4 regions of the Blautia acetica genome follow, and region 3 is predicted to be linked to each of the others. Evidence: riboswitches for the same ligand, from Rfam matches in the RefSeq annotation. Region 3 holds a riboswitch; each other region holds the start of a gene.
What was found. Region 3 has a riboswitch for cobalamin ahead of WBS51_RS10620 (DUF4430 domain-containing protein). Riboswitches for the same ligand answer to the same signal wherever they lie in the genome.

Region 1 (3,099 bases), on a different contig from region 3:
ATTTTCCTTTTCAGTTTTCATACAGTTTTTCCAGTCCTTCCACGCAGTTTAAAAATTCCTTTTCTTCCAGAGAATCCTTCAGCCCGAACATCATTTTGTTAACCACCTTTGCCGCAGCTGTATCAATGGCCTGCAGCAGATTTTCCCGGTCTTTTTCTTCCATGGGAGTTTTCCGCAGAATTTTCAGTATCCGGAGATTTAAATCCTGCACCGCCTCTGCCTTAATGTCCTGGATTCTGGGAATTAAGTCTCTGCCGCCATACCAGTTGTAAAAATCCTCCATCTGTTCCTGCAAAATTTCCCCGGCTTTTTCCAGACTCTGCTGCAGCTTCGGAGAAACCGCATCAATCTTAAAGCTGTCTATGTCGTACAGGGTAATACCGGAAAGTTCTCCGGCAGAGGGTTCAATATCTCTTGGTACGGCCAAATCAATCAATACCAGATGTTCCACGGGCGGGACGGTTTCCAGAAGCTCCCTGGTCAGTGTATAGTTAGGACTGGCCGTAGCGCTGACAACCAAATCGCACTGAGGCAGAAATTCTCCCCGGTCACCGTAATTAATCCGCTCACAGCCCTTGGGGATATTGACAATGCCGCTTCGATACTGGCGCACCGTAACCGTCACCTCTGCACCTGCTTCTCTAAGAGCCAGCGCCGCCACCTTGCCCATTTCTCCGTTTCCGATAACCATGCAGGTTTTGCCAGACAAGGAAAAGCCCTTTTCCTCCAGGCAGTGAATGGCTTGATGAATCACGGAACTGTTGCCCCTGGAAAAGATGACTTTTGTCTTTACCTTCTTGGCTGCCGTCACCGCCATGCGAAACAGTACCTCCAGCACATTGTCCGTGCAGTAGGCTTCCCTGGACAAACTCAGAGCATCCTTTACCTGGGTAATGATCTGGTCTTCTGCCAGAATCTGGGATTTCAGACCGCTGGTAAGATAAAAAAGATGTTCTACTGCTTCCTCTTCTGTCCTTTCCGCAAAATACTGTGCATATTCTGCCGGTTCTTTCCCTTTTTCCCGGCACAAAAATTCATAGAGAGAACCCTGCCAGTCTTCCGTGGTGCTTGCCCAAATTTCCATTCGGTTGCAGGTAGACAAAATAATACAGCCTGCAATGCCCGGTTCTTCCTTTAAATGTTCCATTGCAGCTACAGCGTTTTTCTTGGTAAAAGAAAACTGTGCGCGGATGTCCACGGCTGCTCTGCTGTAGTCAATGCCAATCATGGAAATACTCATTGTTTTTTAATCTCCCATATCTTTTGTTGCTTTTCTTAAAAATCTTTTTTCATCTTAGCATAGAATTCTTTTGGGTGCAACTTAAGTATTTTGTGATTTTTGTACAATTTCATTTGACAAAACATTGACAAAATTTCCCTATATGCTACAATGGAACAAGAATTGAATGTATAACGGTGCCTGCTATGCAGGAGAATAGGAAAGTTAAGTGAAAATCTTACACGGTCACGCCGCTGTAATGGAGGAGCTGTATTTTAATATGCCACTGTTGTAATGGGAAGGCAAAATGCAGCAAAGATACCTGAGTCAGAAGACCTGCCTTATACATGCGATTTACACAGGTTACGAACGATGGCCTTGTGTAAGAACAGGTTGGCTCATAGCATATCAATTCACCTTGCTATAACCTCTTGTTCTTCTGATGCCTGTCGGTCCCTGCCGTACAGGTTTTTTATTTTATTCATGCAAATCAGAAGGGAGAAGAAAAATGAGTAAAAATCAAAAACGTATTCTGGTACTGGCAAGCGCCTTTGCGCTTACCTTCGGCATTGTCCCAACCGTCAGTGCCATGCACATTATGGAAGGTTACCTTCCGGGAGGATTCTGCATCGCATGGGGTGTCCTGTGCGTACCGTTTCTCATTGCAGGATTCATGTCTATCAAAAAAACTTTAAACGAACACCGAAATCTGGTCACCCTGCTGGCTATGTCCGGCGCCTTTGTCTTTGTAATTTCTTCCTTGAAGATTCCTTCCGTAACCGGAAGCTGTTCTCACATGACAGGCACCGGGCTTGGAGCAATTCTGTTTGGCCCGTCTGCCGTTTCCATTCTGGGGCTGATTGTTCTCCTGTTCCAGGCTATTTTACTGGCACACGGCGGACTGACTACGATTGGAGCAAACACATTCTCCATGGCAATCGCAGGACCTTTTGTATCTTATGGTCTTTATGTTGTGCTGAAAAAGGCCAATGTGGATAAAAAAGTCTGTGTATTTTTGGCCGCATTTTTAGGTGACTTATTTACATACTGCGTGACTGCGGTACAGATGGCTCTTGCCCATCATGCGGATACCACCTTTGGCGCTGCAGTAGGCAAATTCCTGCTGGTATTTGCACCTACACAGGTTCCTCTGGCTCTTATTGAAGGCGTCATCACGGTATTGATTATCATGGGTCTGGAAACCTATGCTAAACCGGAACTTCGTGCGATTGGTTATTTAAAGGAGGGAAAATAAGATGAAGAAAAAAGTCATTCTGGCCATTCTGGTTATTTTCTTAATTGCATTTGTTCCGCTGTTTGTCTTAAAAGACGCGGAATTCGGCGGTTCCGACGATGCCGGAAGCACCGTGGTAGAGGAAGTGGATTCCTCCTATGAACCCTGGGCAACCCCCATTTTTGAAAAGCTCATTGGCGGAGAACTTCCCGGCGAAGTGGAAAGCCTGCTCTTCTGTCTCCAGACCGGTATTGGCGTAGGCGTCATTGCCTTTTTTATGGGACGTTTTGTAGAGCGTAAAAAATGGATGAAAGATGAAAACTAAAGTTCTCTGGCGAAAGGAGTTTCTATGATAGTCATTGATAAGCTGTGTTACAATTCCCGGCTTAGATATGAAAATGCCAGTGAGAAATTTGCCTTTGCAGTGATTACACTGTGTATCTGTGTAATGAGTCGTTCGACTGCGGTGGCAGGTATCGTATTAGCTGTGACAGGGATTCTTACCGTTTGGAAAGGGGGAGTCCCTGTTTTGCGTTATCTTAAGTTTCTCACCGTACCTCTGGCATTTTTGTTTTTAAGTACCATAGCCATTATGTTCAATTTAAAACAGGTCCCCATGGATTTCTTTGCCATTCCCCTTGGAAAC
Region 2 (3,099 bases), on a different contig from region 3:
GGTTGCAGCAAAATTTTCTTGTCATTTTTTTAGATTCTGTTACTATTTCCGCATTACAAAGTGGGATTCTTCCATTGACGAAACTGCAGATTTGTTTTAGACTATACTCGATTTTGCATTTTCAATTTTAAAAAGAGGGGGACTTATCATTGTTTCAAGACAAAACTCAAAACAGACAATTTCTGTGCAGCTACGGCGTCTTCATCATAAATGGTATGCTTGCACTCTCCATTGGCTCACTCCTGCCTTATATCCGGGATTCCCGGGGACTGGCCTATGCTTTTTGCGGTATGATTGTCAGCCTTCATTCCGTAGGAAATCTGATTTCCAGCTTTGCCTGCGGCGCTTTATCCGAGGTCTGGGGAAGAAAGAAAAGCATTCTTTTTTTCAATTCTTTCATTGCCCTTTCCTACCTGGTCATTCTTCTTTCTGACAATAATTTTATGTTGGCACTGGCCTTTTTCCTCACCGGTATGGCCCGGGGCGCTACCAGTAATTTTTGCAACACCTCCATTAACGAACTGGCTCCCGGTAAGGCATCGCTCTTAAATGGCCTGCATGCCATGTTTGCTGTCGGCGCCTTTACTTTCCCGCTTCTGCTGCTTGCCATGACGCGGACAAACAGCGATAACTGGATTTACGCCTGTTCTTTCATGCTGATTATGGGGGTTTTAAGCTGGGTCATGTATTTTATGATTCCTGATTCTGTTAAAGAAAAAAAAGAAGAACAGATAAAAAAAGCTGCTGATTTTGCTTTTTTCAAAGAACCGCTGTTTTATCTCTGCACACTGACTCTTTTCTTCTATCTCTGTGCAGAACAGGGAGTAATTGGCTGGATGATTACTTACTTTAAGGATACCGGACTGCTGCCCGCATCTCTTTCTCAGGTCACGGCCAGCCTTTTATGGGTCATGATTCTAGCTGGCCGCCTTTTAACGGCTTGGCTTTCCACCAGAGTTCATAAGGAATGGCTGCTGCTTGTCATGGGCTTCGGACTGGTGGGATTTTTAATCCTACTGCTGTTCAGTTCCACTACACCGCTGATTCTTGTGGGAATTATGGGCTTTGGCTTCAGTATGGCAGGGCTTTATCCCACTACGGTTTCCTTTTCCGGAAGCCTTATCCAAAAATATTCTCTGGCCTGGAGTTTCATTCTCACTCTTGCCAGTTTCGGCTCTATTCTCATGCCGTCCATTATCGGTAAAATTGCAGAAACTGCCGGTATTTACTATGGTATGCAATCCATTATTGCAGTTGTGGTCATTGACCTGGTTTGCATTCTTCTGCTGGTAAGACATATACGAAAAATGAGAAAAAGTGCGCTTTAAAAAATGCAGTTAAGGGGTTTTTTAAGATTTAGAGCTTAAAAATCGGTATTTACCGACACCCCTTCCTGCATTTCTTTTATACAACTTTATATCCATGGTGTCCGGCAGAAACAGTACAAACTCATCGCCTCCAACCCTGCAGGCCAAGTCATAAAAGGAACAGCAATAAAAATTTCCTGTTTGTTTCCATCAAACTGAACATTAGAAATAGAAATGTCTGTCAGACAATGCACTTTCCCATTTTCCTTTTTATATTTTTTCCCATAAATACTATAACTTGAAATTTCCCGCTGAATTGCGGATAAGAGACTATGTAGAAATCTTTTTGATGGACACTCCCTGATTCCGGTCACGAAGCTTTCCTGCTCTCTGCGGAGGATGCGCGGTTTTGTTTGTTGCGGGAAAACAAAACCTGTAAACAGCCAAACAGGAAACATAGAATCAGGGAATATACCACCTGCCATTTAATCAATGCATAATTCTATAAGTTCAGGTTCACCTTTCGGCAATTCCATAAAAAAATCCACCTTCCTTGTGAAAGCGGACTCGTCAACTGTCTGTAAACAGTGTGAGGGATTTCAAACTTTGCACGGAAGTTATCACCTTACTACTACTAAGCAGGTTTCCTGACTCATGGCTCATCGCTTTGCCGCTCCTTCTCGTACTGCTTCGTACAATGGACTTCTGCGGCATCACTCCCCAAATACAGTGACCGGATCGCTCAGGACTCACACCTGATTCCCTTTTCACCAGTGTTGTGCGGTCAACACGGTGCACTTAATAGGTTTATGGAATTATACATTGATTATAATACCATTGCCTCCAAGCCGCGTCAAGCACTTTTCCTAATTTTCTCCTGTTTTTTGCTGTTCTCTTCGGCGTTTTGTCATAAGCCCGCCGATACGTCCCGTTTCCTTTGCAGACAGGCTTTTCCAGCCATTTGCAGCTACCCGGTCCAAAAGTCCCAGTTCTCCGGCAATTTCATATTTTATTTTTTCCTCTTCCGGAATATTGTTTAAATCAATTTTTTCTTCTTTTTTCTTTGCCATAAAAAAGCCACACTCCTTTCTAACTGGAGTATGACCCTTTTTTCTCACTTTATACCGTCTGTAAATTTTATTTTGGAATTACAATGGCTGCAATGATATAAGCCACAATTCCTGTGCCGCAGTTCATGCAGGTCAAGATAATCCATGCCAGCCTTATTAAAGTAGGGTCAATATTAAAATATTCTGCAATTCCTCCGCAGACCCCTGCCAACATATAATTTACAGAGGAACGATACAATCTTTTATCAGACATATGATAACTCCTTTCCTTGCTTCTATTTTTTATTTACTTTCAAACTCGATTTCCATATTTCCCATATCATTTGACACGTCTATGGTCTTTTGGCTGTCCGCATTTCCGAAAACGCCTTCCTGGTAACCCACATACTCCTTTCCATCCAGAACCAGATTGCCGCTGTCGCTTTCTGCATAAACGGTATAATCGTTTAGTTTTCCGGCACATTTCACCTGGAGATTTCCGGTGGAACACTCTATTTCTCCTGTTTGAAATTCCAGATACTCTGCCTGCACACTTCCGGTATCTGTTTCCAGATAAGCCTTATCGGTCCGCAGTTTTCCCACTGTTTTTATCTGAGCCGTATCGGAAACCAGCTCCAGATCTTTGAATGTTTTATTTTCCGGTACTTCTATCACAAGTTTTGTCTTTTCGCTGTCATGGTCGCCTTCGGCTTCTATATACAATTCCTTATTATCGGAGCTGC
Region 3 (3,099 bases):
AAAGTAAGAATGTGCTGAATCAGCTTCTCTCTTGTCCATACTGCATCCTTTGGAATATCTGCATTCTGACAATCCAGTGCAATCAAAGCCCATATAGGGGCATTGGAGGTATCTTTGCCGATTTTCATCTTCAGTTCATCATTATAGAGCGCCTTCATCAGATTGACACCGTCAATATCTGTCAAATCTTTTCCCATAGCTGCCAAGGTAATGCTGACTCTTGCCACATCTGTGGCCCGAAGCTTTGTCAGCCCTGTTTTTAATTTTTCCGACACACTGGCATAATAAGCGTCCAGATTTTCCTGGCTGATGGTTCCGCCTGCACGAAGGGTTGTGAAAATATTCCATTCGTCTCCGTATGCATTTACAGGCTCTTTCTGCAGATAATCCATGCCATGCTGTATATCCTCTTTCACCAAAGCCGTATAGTCTGTATCGTCGGGAACTATACCGCCCTTGCTGACCAACACAGTAAACTGTACAGGCTTGCAGTCTGCCGTAGCGTCCCAGGGTGTTCCTATTACCTGTACTTCTCCGGCTTTTTTTGCCTTAATGGTGTGTACGGTTTTTCTGGGTGCATTTACATTTCCAACGACTGTCTGCACTTCATCTGTAACTTCTACAATTCCTTCCTTGCTGTAAGACCAGTTAAATCTCTGCTCCGTAGCATTGGAAGGTGTTGGTGTAATTTGAACGCTTTTGGAACTGCCTTCTTCCAGTTCATAGGTATCCTTTTCTGATTCTGCCTTTTGCAGGGGGTATTTATATTTGAATTCCACACTAATGTCCTGAGAAATATCCTTATCTTCCTGGCTGTAAATATGGAATTTTGCCACGCCTGCCTTCTTTGGCACAATGCCGTTTCCGAAATATTCCATAAACTCTGCAATTTCCGGTGTCTTTGCCTCCCAGACAAGCTTCTGATTTGTGGCATTATACGGCGTAAAGCTGCAGTTATAATCATCCGGGTCATTTCCTTTGGTGATACCTACATAGTAACCGCCCAGAGGATTCCAGGAATCTATATACCAGACACTTGGAACAGTAACCTGAAAGTCTTCCAACGCTACGTTTTTGGAGATGACCTTAAACTCTTTGGAAAGGCGTTGTTTATCTTCCCCCATGCCAAGCTTGAAAACAGCCTCTCCTTCGCTTTCCATGGTGAATTTGCTGCCCTCAGCATGATTCTGGATAATGCCGGGGCCGCTGATATTCTCATGATACATAGCGGCGACGGGAACCTTCTTAAATTCGTCTGAGCCTTTGACTCTGGCCTTTAAATAGGCAACTCCGCTGTCTGTTCCGTGCATTTCGTAAGGTTTGTCCAAAGATACTTCCTGGTCTCCTACGAAAACCTTCAGCTCTTCCACATTACTGGAAACATTGTTGATTTTAAATCTCTGGAAGACTTCTCCCATGTTGTCTGCGTTGCAGACATAACCTTCCACAACCCGGAGGTCTGCCGGCTGATACCGTCCGCTGGCATTTACCCAATAGTGTTTGGTATATTCTATATCCGATGTATACACTTTTGCGGATACATTCCAGTCTGGCCGTTTGTCTGTGCCTGCCAGAACAAAAGTACCTTCGTCCATGGCATTTAAAGTAAAGGTGTTGTTTTCATCCATTTCCTGTATTCTTCCGTCATCATACTGGAAGTATACATAGGGCTTTTCTTCTGCGGCCTGGTCTTCCGTGGTTTCTGCCTCTCCCGGCACCATTTCAGGAACCGAAATCTGCTCTGTTTCACCCGCTTCCGGCTGCACCGCTTCTTCCGGCTCCTGAATTTCTGACTCTTGATTTTCCGGCTCCTGGTAATGTTCCGTACTTTCCACGTTTTCTGCCTGCTGCTCATAAGCAGTGCTTTCTTCTGCTGCGGGCAATGTGTCTGCCTGCACCGGCACAGTAATACCCGATACCATGAGAACCATGGCCAGAACAATACTGAGCATTCGGCTGCCCGCACGTCGTTTCTTGTGTTTCATATGTTTTCTCCTTTTCTTTTTATTCTGCATAATTGTCCTATGTTTGTTTTGAGGAAATTTTGCATGCAAAAAAGGCTCTCTCATCTTTACCAGACAAAAGAGCCTCTATTATCACTTTACCATATTAAATTTTCATATTGTAAAACCGCAAAACATCCTCAGCCCGGAAACACGAAACGTTTATAACGGCAAGTCTTCTGACTCAACTTCTTCCGCAGAAATACCTTCTCGGGTTTTCCCCAATGGTACTATTTCCTTGTCCATTTCACAGTAGAGGTGACTGTATCCGATTTACACGGATTTCCTTTTTAACTCCGGACATGTAACACATCCGGTGACCGTTATTATTATGCAGTTATACCTTTCTTTCTACTCTATACTACACAATGTTAGTCAAAGTGTCAATGCATTTCTGCGAATTTGTCTTCCAGAAATTCCAAAAACTGTTTTGTGCAGATTCCAGGCTCTGTATCCGCCCGTCTGACGTAGCCGCAGGAAATATCTGCCCCACAGTCCTCCAGTTCCAGCTTATGGAGCCTGCTTTTCTTGTCACAGCACAAATCAAATCCGGTGCTGATATTTCCCAGCTCTGTTTTTAAAAGCAGCTGCTTCATAGCATGGGCGCTGTTCACCAGAACACCGTTTACCGCTTTTGCCCCATCCGGTATCTCGCCTTTTAAATGACGGGAATTGAGATTGTAAAAAGAAGGGATTTCCTCTGCCATATTCTGCACCAGGGAAATCTTCTGCAGGTCTGCTTTTTTTATGGTTTTCTGTTCATAATACGGACTTTTCGGCCCCACATAAAGAGCCAGCTTTGTTTCCCTCAGCAGGTGAAATTCCAGCCTCATCTTTTTCAAAAGTCGCTCTGAGGCCTTTTTCTGATGCGAGGAAATGAATACAAGACCTACCTGTGCCTGGCGGTGGGCCGTGCGGTGAATGACCTTATCCAAAGCTCCTTCCCAGTACCCTGCCTGCATTCCTTCCGCTTTTGCATAAAAGGAAGCAAAGATTCCGGCGAAACAACTGCTTGGCATGGCAGCTACTAAAAGAGGCTCCTTCTTTTCCAGGTTTTTCACATCCTGAATCGTCTGCAGGCTTTTGAGAATCTCTC
Region 4 (3,099 bases), on a different contig from region 3:
GGCACTGAAATTAAAGAGGGTGACTGCGCCGCTGTTTGTAGACCCGGCTTCTGGTCTGAACGACGACTTAAATGGCGTGGAACGCCCGGTTACCTTTGATATTCCGGACGCAGGAGTAAATGCACAGGTGGTACATTCTCTGGCGAAATGGAAACGTATGGCGCTGTACCGTTACGATTTTCATGTAGGTAAGGGACTTCTCACCGACATGAACGCAGTACGCAGGGATGAAGAACTGGATAATCTGCATTCTGTTTATGTAGACCAGTGGGACTGGGAAAAAATCATTACCAGAGAAGACCGGAATCCGGAATACCTGAAAAATACAGTGAATCGTATTGTGGGTGCCATCTGTAATGCCCTGGATGAAATTAAATACCAGTATGAGCATTTGGACACAGAGCTTTCCAGAGAAGTTTCTTTTATTACCACACAGGAACTGGAAGATTTATACCCTGATTTCACACCAAAGGAAAGGGAAAATGCCTATACAAAAGAGCATAAAACCGTGTGCATTATGCAGATTGGAGATGTGCTGGCCTCAGGGCAGAAACATGACGGAAGAGCGCCGGATTATGACGACTGGAAATTAAATTGTGATATTCTCTTCTGGCACGAACCTCTGCAGTGTGCGCTGGAGATTTCTTCCATGGGAATTCGTGTGGACGAAAAAGCCCTGGATGAGCAGCTTACCAAAGCAGGCTGTGATGACAGAAGAAATCTTCCTTTCCACAAAATGCTGCTGGAGGGAAAACTGCCTCTGACCATTGGCGGCGGTATCGGACAGTCCCGGATTTGTATGCTGCTTCTGAAAAAAGCCCATGTGGGAGAGGTACAGGCCTCTCTTTGGGATGAAGAGACATTGAAAGCCTGTGAAAAGGCGGGAATCGAAATTCTTTAACTTTCTTGCAACTTTTGCCGGAATGTGTTAGATTAAGGATGTTTAAACAAAGAATGGTTCTGTTGAGTGAATAATTTTGCGAAATTATCTGAAAAGGGAACGAAGTGAGAATCTTCGACGGTCCGGCCACTGTAAACAGGGAGTCTGCTTCAGAGACGCCATTGCATACAAATATGTGAGAAGGCAGAAGCAGATGAGGAGCTGTAAGTCAGGAGACCTGCTTGGCAGAAAAAGATGAAACTTCCGGGTAAAAGTGCACATCTATAAAACCGCAGGCGAGGGATTTGCGGAAGAAAAGGTCTGTTTTTCTTTTTACAGGAAAGGCAGGCCTTTTCGTTTACGCGGATGGAAAGGCGAAAGGAGCAGTACGACAATGAAGAAAAAAGCAGTATGCAGCAAAGTGACCGCCATTTTACTGGCCGCAGGTATGACAATGGGAATGACTGCCTGCCAGGGAAACAGCAGCGACAGTACAGAGGAACAGAGAAGAAGCGCGGAAAGTATTAAAGAAGACAACCAGGCAGAGAACAGTGCTTCCGCAAAAGAGGAAGACCCACAGACAGAAAATACGAAAAAGACGGAATATCCGCTGACGATTACCACTTACGGTAAAGATGGAAAGGAATACTCCACAACTTACGAAAAAGCGCCTGAAAAAGTGCTGGCTGTGTATCAGGGCTGTATAGAAACCATGCTGGAGCTGGGGCTGGAAGACCATCTTGCGGCCACGGCAGGTCTGGACAATGAGGTTCCCGAAGCACAGAAATCCGCTTTTTCCAAGGTGAAATATTTAGATGAATTTACACCCTCTAAGGAAACCGTTACCATGCTGGAGCCGGATATGATTTTTTCCTGGAGTTCTCTTTTCGGAGACAAAACACTGGGAGACGCACAGGAATGGATTGACAAGGGAACGAATGTATACATCAGCAGCAACACGGCAGTGGCAGAAAAATCTCTGGAGAATGAATATACGGATATTCTGAACATGGGAAAGATTTTCGATGTACAGGATAAGGCGGAAGGAATTGTAAATGAAATGAAGGATACCATAGCAACCGTGAAAGAGGAGACAAAGGGAGAGACGGAAAAGCCTTCCGTGCTGGTACTGGAATCAGGAAAGGACGGATTTACCAATTATGGACAGGACTCTCTTGCGGGAGATATGGTAACACAGCTTGGGGGAACACTGGCGAATCCGGATGGTTCTTCTCTCGGAAAAGAAGATGTGATTACCGCCAATCCGGATGTGATTTTTGTAGTATATATGCCATATTCCGGAGATGACCCGGAAACGGTGAAGCAGGAAAAGCTGAATGTACTCCTGGAGGACGAGACTTATGCAAGTCTGGATGCAGTGAAAAATCAGAGAGTGGTACCCATTATGCTCAGCGAAATGTATGCCAGTGCAACAAGGACACAGGACGGTATTGAAACCATTGCAAAAGGACTTTATCCGGATTTGAAATTAGGAGAATAGAGGTGCAGGTGCTGTGACAAAGAAGGGCTTAAAAACTTCTGCTTATAGGGTGGCTGTCCTTGCATTGGTGGCGGGGCTGGTATTTTCAATACTGGCCTCCATTACGTTTGGAAATGCAGATATTTCTATAAAAGAAGTGTATCGCGTTATTTTTTACGAAATTTTTCATATAGATGCTCTGTCCGAGTATTCCGGGGGAGCTGTGCATGATGTGGTATGGCTCATACGGTTTCCCAGAGTTCTTTTGGCTGCTGCGGTAGGAATGGCACTTTCCATTTGCGGTGTTGTTATGCAGGCTGTGGTGAAAAATCCGCTGGCAGACCCTTATGTACTGGGGGTATCTTCCGGGGCTTATCTGGGAGCGGCGCTGGCCATTATGCTGGGAGTTGGTTCCGCTCTTGGTGACAATGCGGTAGGTATTCTGGCCTTTGCAGGGGCTGTGCTGGCTTCTTTTGCAGTTTTGTTTATATCCGGCATGGGAGGCCGGTCAAATGCCGGAAAACTGATTCTGGCAGGTATGGCTGTGAGTTCGGTCTGCGCGGCTTTTGCCAACTTCATTATCTATATTGCCCAGGATAAAAACGCTACGGCAGAAATTACATACTGGAGTATGGGAAGTCTGGCTTCTGCAGACTGGGACAATATCCGGATACTGCTGCCCATGATACTGGTTATCTCTGCTGTGTTCTGGAGTCAGTACCGGAAGCTGAACCTTATG

Region 1: it holds a riboswitch for cobalamin, as region 3 does, so the genes downstream of both, WBS51_RS08470 (energy-coupling factor ABC transporter permease) here and WBS51_RS10620 (DUF4430 domain-containing protein) in region 3, are expected to answer to the same signal.
Region 2: it holds a riboswitch for cobalamin, as region 3 does, so the genes downstream of both, WBS51_RS04565 (hypothetical protein) here and WBS51_RS10620 (DUF4430 domain-containing protein) in region 3, are expected to answer to the same signal.
Region 4: it holds a riboswitch for cobalamin, as region 3 does, so the genes downstream of both, WBS51_RS05515 (ABC transporter substrate-binding protein) here and WBS51_RS10620 (DUF4430 domain-containing protein) in region 3, are expected to answer to the same signal.

The regions. Positions count from the first base shown of each region.
Region 1 is NZ_JBBEWO010000010.1:65,076-68,174, forward strand. It holds gene hemA (glutamyl-tRNA reductase) at 11-1,240, opposite strand; cobalamin riboswitch at 1,397-1,577, shown strand; gene WBS51_RS08470 (energy-coupling factor ABC transporter permease) at 1,728-2,474, shown strand; gene WBS51_RS08475 (energy-coupling factor ABC transporter substrate-binding protein) at 2,476-2,778, shown strand; gene cbiQ (cobalt ECF transporter T component CbiQ) at 2,803-3,099, shown strand, end outside.
Region 2 is NZ_JBBEWO010000004.1:178,478-181,576, reverse strand. It holds gene WBS51_RS04570 (MFS transporter) at 150-1,328, shown strand; gene WBS51_RS04565 (hypothetical protein) at 1,415-1,792, opposite strand; cobalamin riboswitch at 1,928-2,124, opposite strand; gene WBS51_RS04560 (small, acid-soluble spore protein, alpha/beta type) at 2,174-2,377, opposite strand; gene WBS51_RS04555 (PspC domain-containing protein) at 2,445-2,630, opposite strand; gene WBS51_RS04550 (DUF4097 family beta strand repeat-containing protein) at 2,660-3,099, opposite strand, start outside.
Region 3 is NZ_JBBEWO010000015.1:7,642-10,740, reverse strand. It holds gene WBS51_RS10620 (DUF4430 domain-containing protein) at 1-1,985, opposite strand, end outside; cobalamin riboswitch at 2,156-2,343, opposite strand; gene WBS51_RS10615 (LysR family transcriptional regulator) at 2,387-3,099, opposite strand, start outside.
Region 4 is NZ_JBBEWO010000005.1:160,330-163,428, reverse strand. It holds gene asnA (aspartate--ammonia ligase) at 1-901, shown strand, start outside; cobalamin riboswitch at 949-1,140, shown strand; gene WBS51_RS05515 (ABC transporter substrate-binding protein) at 1,275-2,381, shown strand; gene WBS51_RS05510 (FecCD family ABC transporter permease) at 2,395-3,099, shown strand, end outside.